2 regions of the Paenibacillus sp. XP01 genome follow, and region 1 is predicted to be linked to the other one. Evidence: riboswitches for the same ligand, from Rfam matches in the RefSeq annotation. Region 1 holds a riboswitch; the other holds the start of a gene.

Region 1 (5,114 bases):
AAGAAACAAGCGGCACCTCCGAAGTCCCTACCAACCATTTGTTCTCGCCCTCAAGCTCATATACCTGATCCCGCCCTGTGGGGAAGAAGCCCGTATTAACCAGCGCTTCCTCCCTCACCATCAGCGGCACTTCCATCGGCGTGAAGCCTTTCTTCAATAATAGGTCGAGGGCTAACTGTTGTACGGCCCGATGCAAAAGCAAACCTGCCGCTTTCAATACATAACTGCGAGTGCCGCCGATTTTTACGCCTCGGGCAATGTCGATCATGTCATGCATTTCACCCAGCTCAACATGATCCTTCGCATCGTAATCGAATTTCGTAATCTCACCGACACGCCGCACTTCAACGTTATCTTCATCCGATGCTCCTGCCGGCGTATCCGGCGACACCACGTTCGGTACCAGCCACTGCAGTCTCGTTACCTCCTCCTGCACGTCGGCAAGCTTGGTCTCATTCTGCTGGAGCTTGTCGTTAAGCTCCTTTACGCGTGTCCGCAGCTCTTCCGCCTGTGCCCGATCTCCAGCCTGCATCAGCTTGCCAATCTCTGCCGACCAGGCGTTCCGCAAGCGGCGCCCTTCCTCCGTTTCCTGCAAAAGCCTTCTTCTTTCCTCGTCCAGGGTAAGCAGCTCGCGAACCGAAACCTTGATTTTTTTGCCGTCCGCGGCCGCCTGAACCTCATCCGCATGCGCACGAATCCATTTCATATCCAACATGTACACCGTCTCCTTTGGGCTATAAAAATGCAAAGAGCGCCCTCATCCCTTGGGACGAGGAGCGCTCTGCTCGCGGTGCCACCCAACTTGCCGGGACAGGTAATCCTGTGTCCAGCCTCTTGGTCCGCGGTAACGGGCGGTTCCGGTTAACTTGGGGAATGGGTTCGCTCCCCTGGCGAAAACGCCTCCGAGTTGGATGCTCTTCAACGGCATAGTTCCGATCTGCAATTGTTGACAATGATTATATATGAAATGCTCCCCCATTCGCAAGAGCTTCATTCATTATGTTTTCAAACGACCATTGCCCAGGAAATAAGACAGATCGGTCAAGCGCTGACTTTGCTTCTGGCCACCACATTGCCAAATACAGCCCGAACGATCGGCCCCACCACCAGAAGCTGTGCCGGAAGTGCCAGCAAGAAGTTATGGCCGATCGCCGAACCATAGCTTCGCAGGATGGAACGACCTCCAAGTCCATTGGTGAGGTAGGATGTCATTACACCATAGAAAGACATGACCAACACCATGCCGACCACCATAAAAAACGAGAGCGTCAACACGGCCACCAATTTGTTCGACTTGTCGAACGGCAGGGAAAACGCTACTTTTTTCGCCACAGGACCTATCAATATCGATTCAACCGCAAAAGCGACCACAAAACAGATCACAAACTGCAGCAGAATCTCCATCAAAGACAATTTCCCGATCATTCCGCTGTTATACAGATTAAACAACAGCATGATCGTGACCATGCCGAAGCACATCATTAATCCGAACACCACTTGTTCTCTTTTCGTTGTTGGCAATGTACTCATCCTTTCTGTTCATTTGATCATTATAGTGATCACGTTATGCCCTTCATAAGTGAACAAATTGTGAACTTTTAAAATTTAAATCTTTATTTTTTACGTAAGCGCGTTCAATTGCCGCTCTAATTCCAACTTGACAGCTTGGATTTCCACATCTATTCTATTTCTAAAATGCTAATGGCGAATTATCTGCCCCGGGAGGTATGTTCATATGGCTTTTCAAAAACGCGTCGACCACGTCGGAATCTCCGTTCGCGATCTGGAAACAACGCTCCGCTTCTATACCGAGATTGTCGGTCTGGAACTGAAGGGACGGTTGACTCACACCAACGGTGTCATTCAGCTGGCATTTCTCGGTTTTAACGGGAGCGACGAGACCGAGATCGAGCTGATTCAGGGGTATAGCGACAAGCTGCCATCCGAAGGAACGGTGCACCACTTTGCCATCCATGTGGAGGACATCGAAGCGGAATACCGGCGCATTCAGGCAACGGATGCAGAGTTCATCGATGGGGAGATTGTAACCTTGCCGAACGGATATCGTTACTTCTTCATCTATGGACCTGAAAAAGAATGGATTGAATTTTTCCAACGGTAATCCCGGTCGTCCCTCCAATTCCTTACTGGACACAATCCGGACTCTTGCCTATAATTACTGTGATAGCAACGCCCGTAACTTCATAGCTTCCCAGGGGTGTCGGAATTGGCCGGCTGAGAGTGTATCCCATAAGATACTGACCCTTAGACCTGATCTGGATCATGCCAGCGTAGGAATCGGAGTATATTGACCAAGGCACAGCCCCAAGGCTGGTGGCCATTCTCTAACGCCTGCATGCGTCCCGAATAACGGGACGCTTTTTTGTTAATATCAGAACGTGTGGACCGCGATGCAATTCCCCTGATATGGCATTCTTAATCAGATGTTGTGGACATGAAGCCAAGGAGTACCCGTGCCGATGGCCGGACAATATGAAGGAGAGAAAAAGAAATGAAATGGCGCAAAATGATGGGCCTGATGCTCTTGTGCATCACCCTCGTAACCGTTGCCGCATGCGGCGGCAAGGAAGCGGCACCTGCCGGCGAGAACGGCAGCAGCACGGAAAAGGCAAGCGAAGGCGGCAATGCCGCACTGAAAGACGTTAAGGTGGTGCTCGATTGGACGCCGAATACGAACCATACCGGCCTGTACGCTGCGGTGGATCAAGGCTTTTACAAAGCCGAGGGACTTAACGTCGAAATCGTGCAGCCTGGCGCAGGCGGAGCGGACACGATGGTAGCCTCGAACGAGGTCCCTTTTGGCGTCAGTTACCAGGAGAGCGTAACCCAAGCACGCACGCAAAACGTACCGCTCGTATCCATCGCCGCGGTCATTCAGCACAACACGTCCGGCTTTGCCGCTCCGGTGGACCGGAATATCAAATCGCCCAAAGACTTTGAAGGCAAATCTTATGGAGGCTGGGGCTCTCCGGTAGAAGAAGCCGTCATGCAATCGATTATGGAAGGCGAAGGCGCCGACGTCTCCAAGGTGAAAAACATCAATATGGGCGATGCCGATTTCTTCACTGCCGTGAAACGCGACATCGACTTTGCCTGGATCTTCTATGCGTGGACCGGGATTGAAGCACAACTGCGGAATGAACCGATCGACATGCTGTACGTCAAGGATTACTCCGAAGCGCTCGACTATTACACGCCTGTGCTCGTAACCAACGAAACGACGATTCAGAATGATCCGGAGCTGGTTAAAGCGTTCATGAAAGCGACATCCGAAGGATATCAATATGCGATCGATCACCCGGAGGAGGCTGCCAACATTTTGCTGAAGGCCGTTCCGGACCTCGACAAGGATTTAGTACTCGCCAGCCAGAAGTGGCTCAGCCCGAAATATCAGGACGATGCCGCACGTTGGGGCGAACAGAAACAGGAAGTTTGGCAAAATTACGCGGACTGGATGTTCAGCAAAAAACTGCTCGACCAGCAAGTCGACGTTTCCAAAGCGTATACGAACGAATTTTTACCACAATAACGAGCAACTATATAACGAAATCGGAAGGAGCCGTGAATGGACATGGCCAGCACACTGCTTAGCATACAAGTGATTCCCAAAACGCCGAACGGCGAAAACTCTTATCCTTACGTCGATCGCGCGATCGAAGTCATTCAACAATCCGGCGTCAAATATCAAGTAAACCCGCTGGAAACGACCATGGAAGGCGAACTTGAGGAGCTGCTGCAGATCGTGCGCAAAATGCACGAAGCACTCGTGGAGGCCGGCAGCCCAAGCATCATTTCCCAGATCAAAATTGCCCATAGCCCTGACGGGTTCAGCATGGATGCCCTCACGGAGAAATATCGCTAATGAATTCATACTGGAAAAGCGTATGGCCGCCCTTCGTGGCGGTTATTCTCTTTATCGCGTTATGGCAGGGAGCCGTATCCCTGTTCCATATTGAAAAGTGGATGCTTCCCGCACCCTCGGACATCGCCCGCGAAGCGGCATCTCAAGCCGATCGCCTCGGCATGCATGCTTGGGCTACCATCCAGCTTACCCTGATCGGCTTCGCTGCCGGCACGGCCGTCGGATTGCTGATCGCGATGGTGCTGCATCTTATTCCTTTGCTCAAACAGGCGTTATACCCTTTGCTTATTTTAAGTCAAAACATACCCACCATCGCGCTGGCTCCGCTCCTGCTGATCTGGTTCGGCTTCGGGCTGCTGCCCAAGCTGATCACGATCGTTCTCGTCTGTTTCTTCCCGGTCGCCGTAGCGGCCATGGACGGGTTAACCCGCACGGATGCGGCCATGATGAATTACATGCGCATGGCCGGTGCATCGCGCCGCCACATCTTCTGGAAGCTGGAGCTGCCGCATGCGCTGCCCTCCATCTTCTCCGGCGTGAAGATTGCCGCCACATACAGCGTTATGGGCGCCATCATCGCAGAATGGATCGGCGCCGACAAGGGCATCGGTTATTACATGATGCTGCAGAAGTCCGCTTACCGGACAGATCGATTATTCGTCGCCATCATGATCATCGTGGCGCTGAGCCTGCTGCTCTTCCTGCTCATTGCCTTGCTGGAGAAGCTGCTCGTTAAATGGCGGCCGCAGAAGCGCTAACCCGACATTGAACCAAGGAAGTGAATACGACATGAATCATACCGGTTCTCCGGCAACACCAGCGGCTGCCCCAGCTATGCAGGCAAGCGAAACGGGTGCAGCTCACTCTGACGGCACGGCACCGACATCGGCATCGGCAACGGCGCCTGCGCTCAACGTCAGGAATGTGCACGCCTCCTTCCGCGAGCGGCGAAGCAAGCTGCCGGTGCTTAACGATATTTCCCTGACTGTGGGGCAAGGCGAATTCGTGGCACTCGTCGGACCGTCCGGCTGCGGCAAAAGCACCCTGTTCCATATCATCGGCGGGCTGCTGAAGCCGCAGCAGGGAGAGATCTGGATGAACGGCGAGAACGTGACCGGCCAGCGCGGCAAGATCAGCTACATGCCGCAGCAACCTGCGCTCTTCCCGTGGCGCACCATCGAAGAGAACGTGCTGCTTGCGGGCGAAGTGTCTCCATCGGCCCAGCCGCGGC
Region 2 (5,114 bases), 290 kb from region 1:
ACCTTCCACGACATTTTGCAGCAAAAAATGGCCAAAAAGAATGCCTCCCCATCCATGCGATAATGCTGTACATTCCCCCTCCCTGTTTCTATAATGGGCTAAAACGTTCGCGGCTCCTTCACACGGTTCCCGCAACAATCCTAAAGGGGAATGCCTCATGATGACCATCGCTTGCTTTCATGCCCATTATTCCAACATTGCACTCATCGAAGAGGCACTGGCTGCCTATGACGTCGAACTGGTGCACTACGTCGATCCGGGACTAGACCGGATCAAAAGCGACGCAGACTTCACCGAAAACACCGTCCGCGACAAAGTAGCCAGCACGATGGAATGGATCGCCCGATGCCATGCCGATGCCATTCTCGTCACCTGCACGCTCTTCACGGCCGTTCTGGAACAGGAGCCCCTGCCCGCTTCCATTCCCGTGATCGGCATCGACGATCCCTTGTTATCGATGATGCAGCGCCAGCCGAAGCCCTATTTGCTCGCCTTCACCAACCCAGCCACCGTCCAAGGAACGATGGACCGCTTTTTGCGCCATTTACAGCCGGAGGAGGAACATCACGCGTCAAATCATGCCCTTCAAGCCAAGAGCGTATTGCTGCCAGGCACGTTCGAGCTGATTATGCGCGGTGACCGCGAAGGTTATGCGGCAGCCGTTCAGGCGGGATTGATGCGGCATGCCGAACGATATTCGGGTTGGACGCCGATTGCCGCCCAGTTGTCCATGGCTCCGGCGGCAGCACGGGTAACGATGGCTAGCGGCATAACCGTGCACAGTCCCCTTTCCGTTCTGGCACCGTATTTGCAACGGGAATTGAATATGCAGCTAAAGTCCGGCTTGTGATGCATGACATGCAAAAAAGCAGTTCATTCCCCAAGATAGGGAGATGAACTGCTTTTTGCTGTTTGGCTTCTCCTCCTGTCCGTTTTGTTGCGGACAGACAATAACGCCAATTTAACGGATTCGCGGACAACCGCCCAAGAAGGCCGGCATTATGAGCGCATCCGGTATTCTTCGGCTTTTTCCTGCATGCCTGCGGCAACCGCCTCTTGTTCCGACAATCCCTTCTCCGCGGCAAATGCACGGATATCCTGCGTAATGCGCATGCTGCAGAACTTCGGTCCGCACATCGAACAGAAATGCGCCTGCTTCGCTCCTTCGGCAGGCAGTGTTTCGTCGTGGTAGGACATGGCCCGTTCAGGGTCGAGCGACAGGTTGAACTGGTCGCGCCAGCGGAATTCGAAGCGGGCTTTGGACAGCGCGTCGTCCCGGCGCTGCGCACGCGGATGGCCTTTGGCCAGATCGGCGGCATGGGCCGCGATTTTGTAGGCGATGACGCCTTCGCGCACATCGTCCTTGTTCGGCAAGCCGAGATGTTCCTTCGGCGTAACGTAACAGAGCATGGATGTGCCGAACCAGCCGATCATGGCCGCCCCGATGGCCGACGTAATATGGTCGTACCCCGGCGCAATGTCCGTGGTCAGCGGGCCGAGCGTGTAGAACGGCGCTTCCTGGCAAATCTCCATTTGCAAGTCCACGTTTTCCTTGATTTTGTGCATCGGCACGTGTCCGGGACCCTCAATCATCACCTGCACGTCATGCTTCCAGGCGATCTGGGTCAATTCCCCCAGCGTCGCGAGTTCCGCCATCTGCGCTTCGTCATTGGCATCATAAATGCTGCCCGGGCGAAGGCCGTCTCCCAGCGAAAAGGCGACGTCATACCGCTTCATGATCTCGCAGATTTCTTCGAAATGGGTGTACAGGAAATTTTCCTGATGATGCGCCAGACACCAGGCCGCCATGATCGATCCGCCCCGTGACACGATGCCCGTCATCCGTTTGGCAGTCATCGGAATATAGCGGAGCAGCACGCCCGCATGAATCGTAAAGTAGTCCACGCCCTGCTCGGCCTGCTCGATCAGCGTGTCGCGGTACAGCTCCCACGTCAGCGCCTCCGCCTCCCCTCCGACCTTTTCCAATGCCTGATAGAGCGGCACCGTGCCGATCGGTACCGGCGAATTGCGAATGATCCATTCGCGGGTGGTGTGAATGTCTTTGCCCGTGGACAGATCCATCACCGTATCCGCTCCCCAACGGACGGCCCAGGTCATCTTCTCGACCTCTTCCTCAATGGAAGACGATACGGCCGAATTGCCGATATTGGCATTGATTTTGACGTGGAAATGGCGTCCGATCATCATCGGTTCGCTCTCCGGATGATTGATATTGGAAGGCAAAATGGCTCGGCCGCTGGCCAGCTCCTGCCGTACGAATTCAGGCTCCACGCCTTCGCGGATGGCCGCGAATTCCATCTCGGGCGTAATGATGCCTCTCCGTGCATAGTGCATCTGCGTCACGCATCGCCCTTCCCGTGCCCGCAGCGGTTTCCCGGTGACGCCGGGATACGTCTCGGCTCCAGCTCTTGTGCTGCCCGGCTTCAAGCCGTTGTCCTCCGGCTTAATCGTCCGGCCTTCGTACGATTCTACGTCCTCGCGCTCCGTAATCCACTGTCTGCGCAGCGCGGGCAGGCCCGTCCGGATGTCCACCTCATAATCCGGATCGGTCATCGGACCGCTCGTATCGTACACGCGGAGCGGTTCGTTATGCTCCACCCCTTGGGGAGTGCTTGTGTCATGAAGGGCAATTTCGCGTTCGGGGACCAACAGGTCCGGTCGCGAGCCCTGAATGTATACCTTGCGGCTGCCCGGAAAAGGCCGCAGCCGCCCCATGCTTTCTTTTTCCGTATCCCGATGGTTTTCCTGTCCCGCTGTTTCGTGTCCTGTGCTCATCGCTCATTCTCCTCCTCATGGTATGGTCCGGCATTGCTCATTCTGCGCACCTGTTCATCAGGCCAAGCATGAAGGAAGTACAGCACGGGCGAATTCAAAAGCACGGATACAGCTCCAGGGCGGGCGGGAACATGGCAACCATGGCCGCCGCATCACACATCTCCACCTTGTCGGAACGCCACGGAGATGCGATGATTTCTCGGATACTGCATTAAAAAAGCCGGTTCCCCCAGGGAACCGGCTTTATCCTTCATCGCCAAACGTGCCACGGCAAGTCTACCCACAGGGGAGCTTCACTCAAGGCATATTGACGATGCTCGTCGTTGTTTCGCCGATTACTTCCCTACGCTGGCATGATCCAGATCAGGTGCTAAGGGTCCGGAATCTCATGCGATTCCGTCTCAGTCCGGACAATTCGGACTCCCCCAGTAACGTTTGACGGCTAGCGGCAACTTTGCCGCTGCGTCCTATTCAGTTCAGTCAGCCCATGTCTTGGGCTGTCCATTACAGATTAGCCTAAACATGGCGGAAAAACAACCTTATTTTCCAAAATGCCGTTTCGGATCAGGCCAGCATAAGTCCCATCTGCGCGGCGGCTTCTTTCAGGACCGGAGCATACTCATGGAGCGTCTCCTGGGAAAGGCGGCTGACAGGCCCCGATACGGACAACGCGGCTGCGATCCGGCCATCCCGGCCCATAATGGGCACGGACACCGCCGCGGCCCCCGGTTCGCGCTCTTCGTAACTTGTGGCGTAGCCGGCGGTCCGAATATCCGCCATCTGCGCCAAATACGCCTGCGGATCGATGAATACGGGCCATTCCGGGCCGTTCATCAGTTCTTCCCGGTCTTCCTCGCTTGCAAAAGCCATCAGCACCTTGCTGGAAGCCCCTACGGACAACGGCAGTCTTGCGCCAACGGGAGCCACCCGGCGGATCGCCTGATCGCTCTGTACGGCCTGTATCCGAATCCGTTCGGCACCGTCGCGCAGATACAAGCTTACCGTCTCCCCGAGCCGATCTCTCAGCCGTTCCATCGCCGGCAGCAGCAAAATGGCGGGATCGTCGCTCCGGGACATATGCGCCGATAGTTCCCAAATGCGAATGCCGAGTCTGTATTTCTCGGTCGCCGCATCGCGGATCACAAATCCCCGGTCTTCCAGGGTAGCCATGAGGCGATGCACGGTGCTCTTATGCAATCCGATCTGGCTGGCGATTTCGGTCAATCCCAGATCGCTGCGGGTCGTAAAACACAATAATATATCCAGCGCCCGTTCTACAGCCCGGACGGTTAACTTTCGGTCCTCCATGGCAGAATGCCCTCCTCATGTTTCATCACATGAAACTCGGTTACATAAATTATATGAGAAACGATTCCATCTGTAAACCGATGCCCGTTAAATTCGAACCGGAAGAAGTATCGTGGGGTCTAGGTTATCAGACTTCATCCCCTGTATTTTGCACTCAAAGGAAATAATAACCATGCATCTAAAGAACTATATAACAATTAGGTAACAAATACGCCTGAAGAATTGACATTGGCTATGGTGGAACATACGATAATAAAAAGTCTATTCGCCATCACAAAGAGGAAAAGAACGAGCGTTTCCACATTTTCTCGTTCCTATTGGAATAACTTTCCGAAAGCGAATTCATATTTTCGCTTATGCCTGAATGGTATAAGTATAACCGTCCAACTCTGTTTTTTTCACGGAACCGAACTTGTCATGTCGACATAATCTGACTCTTTCCTCCTCTGCGCCCCAGTAATCCGGCGGCGGGCAGGTTTGGAGAAAATGATCGTCAGTGAGAATTAGCCGATTCAACAAAGGAGGGGCATGTATGTTTCCGACATCCCAGAGCGAGGCCCCGCTGCAAACGAAAGTTTCCGATCTGCCCTCTTCGCTGTCTCCGAGGCTGATCCGGCTTAAACATATTATCGTGGCGTTGCTGCTCTCCGTTGTATTTTTTCTGTTATTTTGCTTCATCGCGCTTCACGGCTACATCGCTTGGGTGCTGTCCAACCCTACGGTAGCCCCCGTCTTTTCCAATCCGATGCAGGCCAAAAACATGAAATACGAAGACATCACGTTCCCGGCCGTCGACGGAAGCCGCATCATGCAAGGCTGGTACATTCCTGCCGACGCCGACGTGAACAAAACGATCATCTTCAGCCATGGATACGGAGCCAACCGGGAGGAAACCTGGGTGCCCATGTACGATTTGGCGCATTATGCCCATCAGCTTGGGTTCAACGTGGTGATGTTCGATTATGGTTTTGCCTCCCAGGTCAACAAAGCCGTCGCTACGGGCGGCAAGG

Evidence for each region. A riboswitch is a leader RNA that binds a small molecule or an ion and turns the genes downstream of it on or off. The one in region 1 is predicted to bind thiamine pyrophosphate.
Region 2: it holds a riboswitch for thiamine pyrophosphate, as region 1 does, so the genes downstream of both, thiC (phosphomethylpyrimidine synthase ThiC) here and SNR34_RS02275 (ABC transporter substrate-binding protein) in region 1, are expected to answer to the same signal.

The regions. Positions count from the first base shown of each region.
Region 1 covers NZ_CP139481.1:473,008-478,121, reverse strand. The annotation lists gene serS (serine--tRNA ligase) at 1-715, opposite strand, end outside; gene SNR34_RS02285 (DUF2798 domain-containing protein) at 1,042-1,530, opposite strand; gene SNR34_RS02280 (VOC family protein) at 1,736-2,122, shown strand; TPP riboswitch at 2,205-2,316, shown strand; gene SNR34_RS02275 (ABC transporter substrate-binding protein) at 2,513-3,550, shown strand; gene SNR34_RS02270 (MTH1187 family thiamine-binding protein) at 3,593-3,883, shown strand; gene SNR34_RS02265 (ABC transporter permease) at 3,883-4,641, shown strand; gene SNR34_RS02260 (ABC transporter ATP-binding protein) at 4,718-5,114, shown strand, end outside.
Region 2 covers NZ_CP139481.1:762,012-767,125, reverse strand. The annotation lists gene SNR34_RS03610 (hypothetical protein) at 1-63, shown strand, start outside; gene SNR34_RS03605 (hypothetical protein) at 158-850, shown strand; gene thiC (phosphomethylpyrimidine synthase ThiC) at 1,000-2,736, opposite strand; TPP riboswitch at 3,120-3,233, opposite strand; gene SNR34_RS03595 (IclR family transcriptional regulator) at 3,361-4,104, opposite strand; gene SNR34_RS03590 (alpha/beta hydrolase) at 4,637-5,114, shown strand, end outside.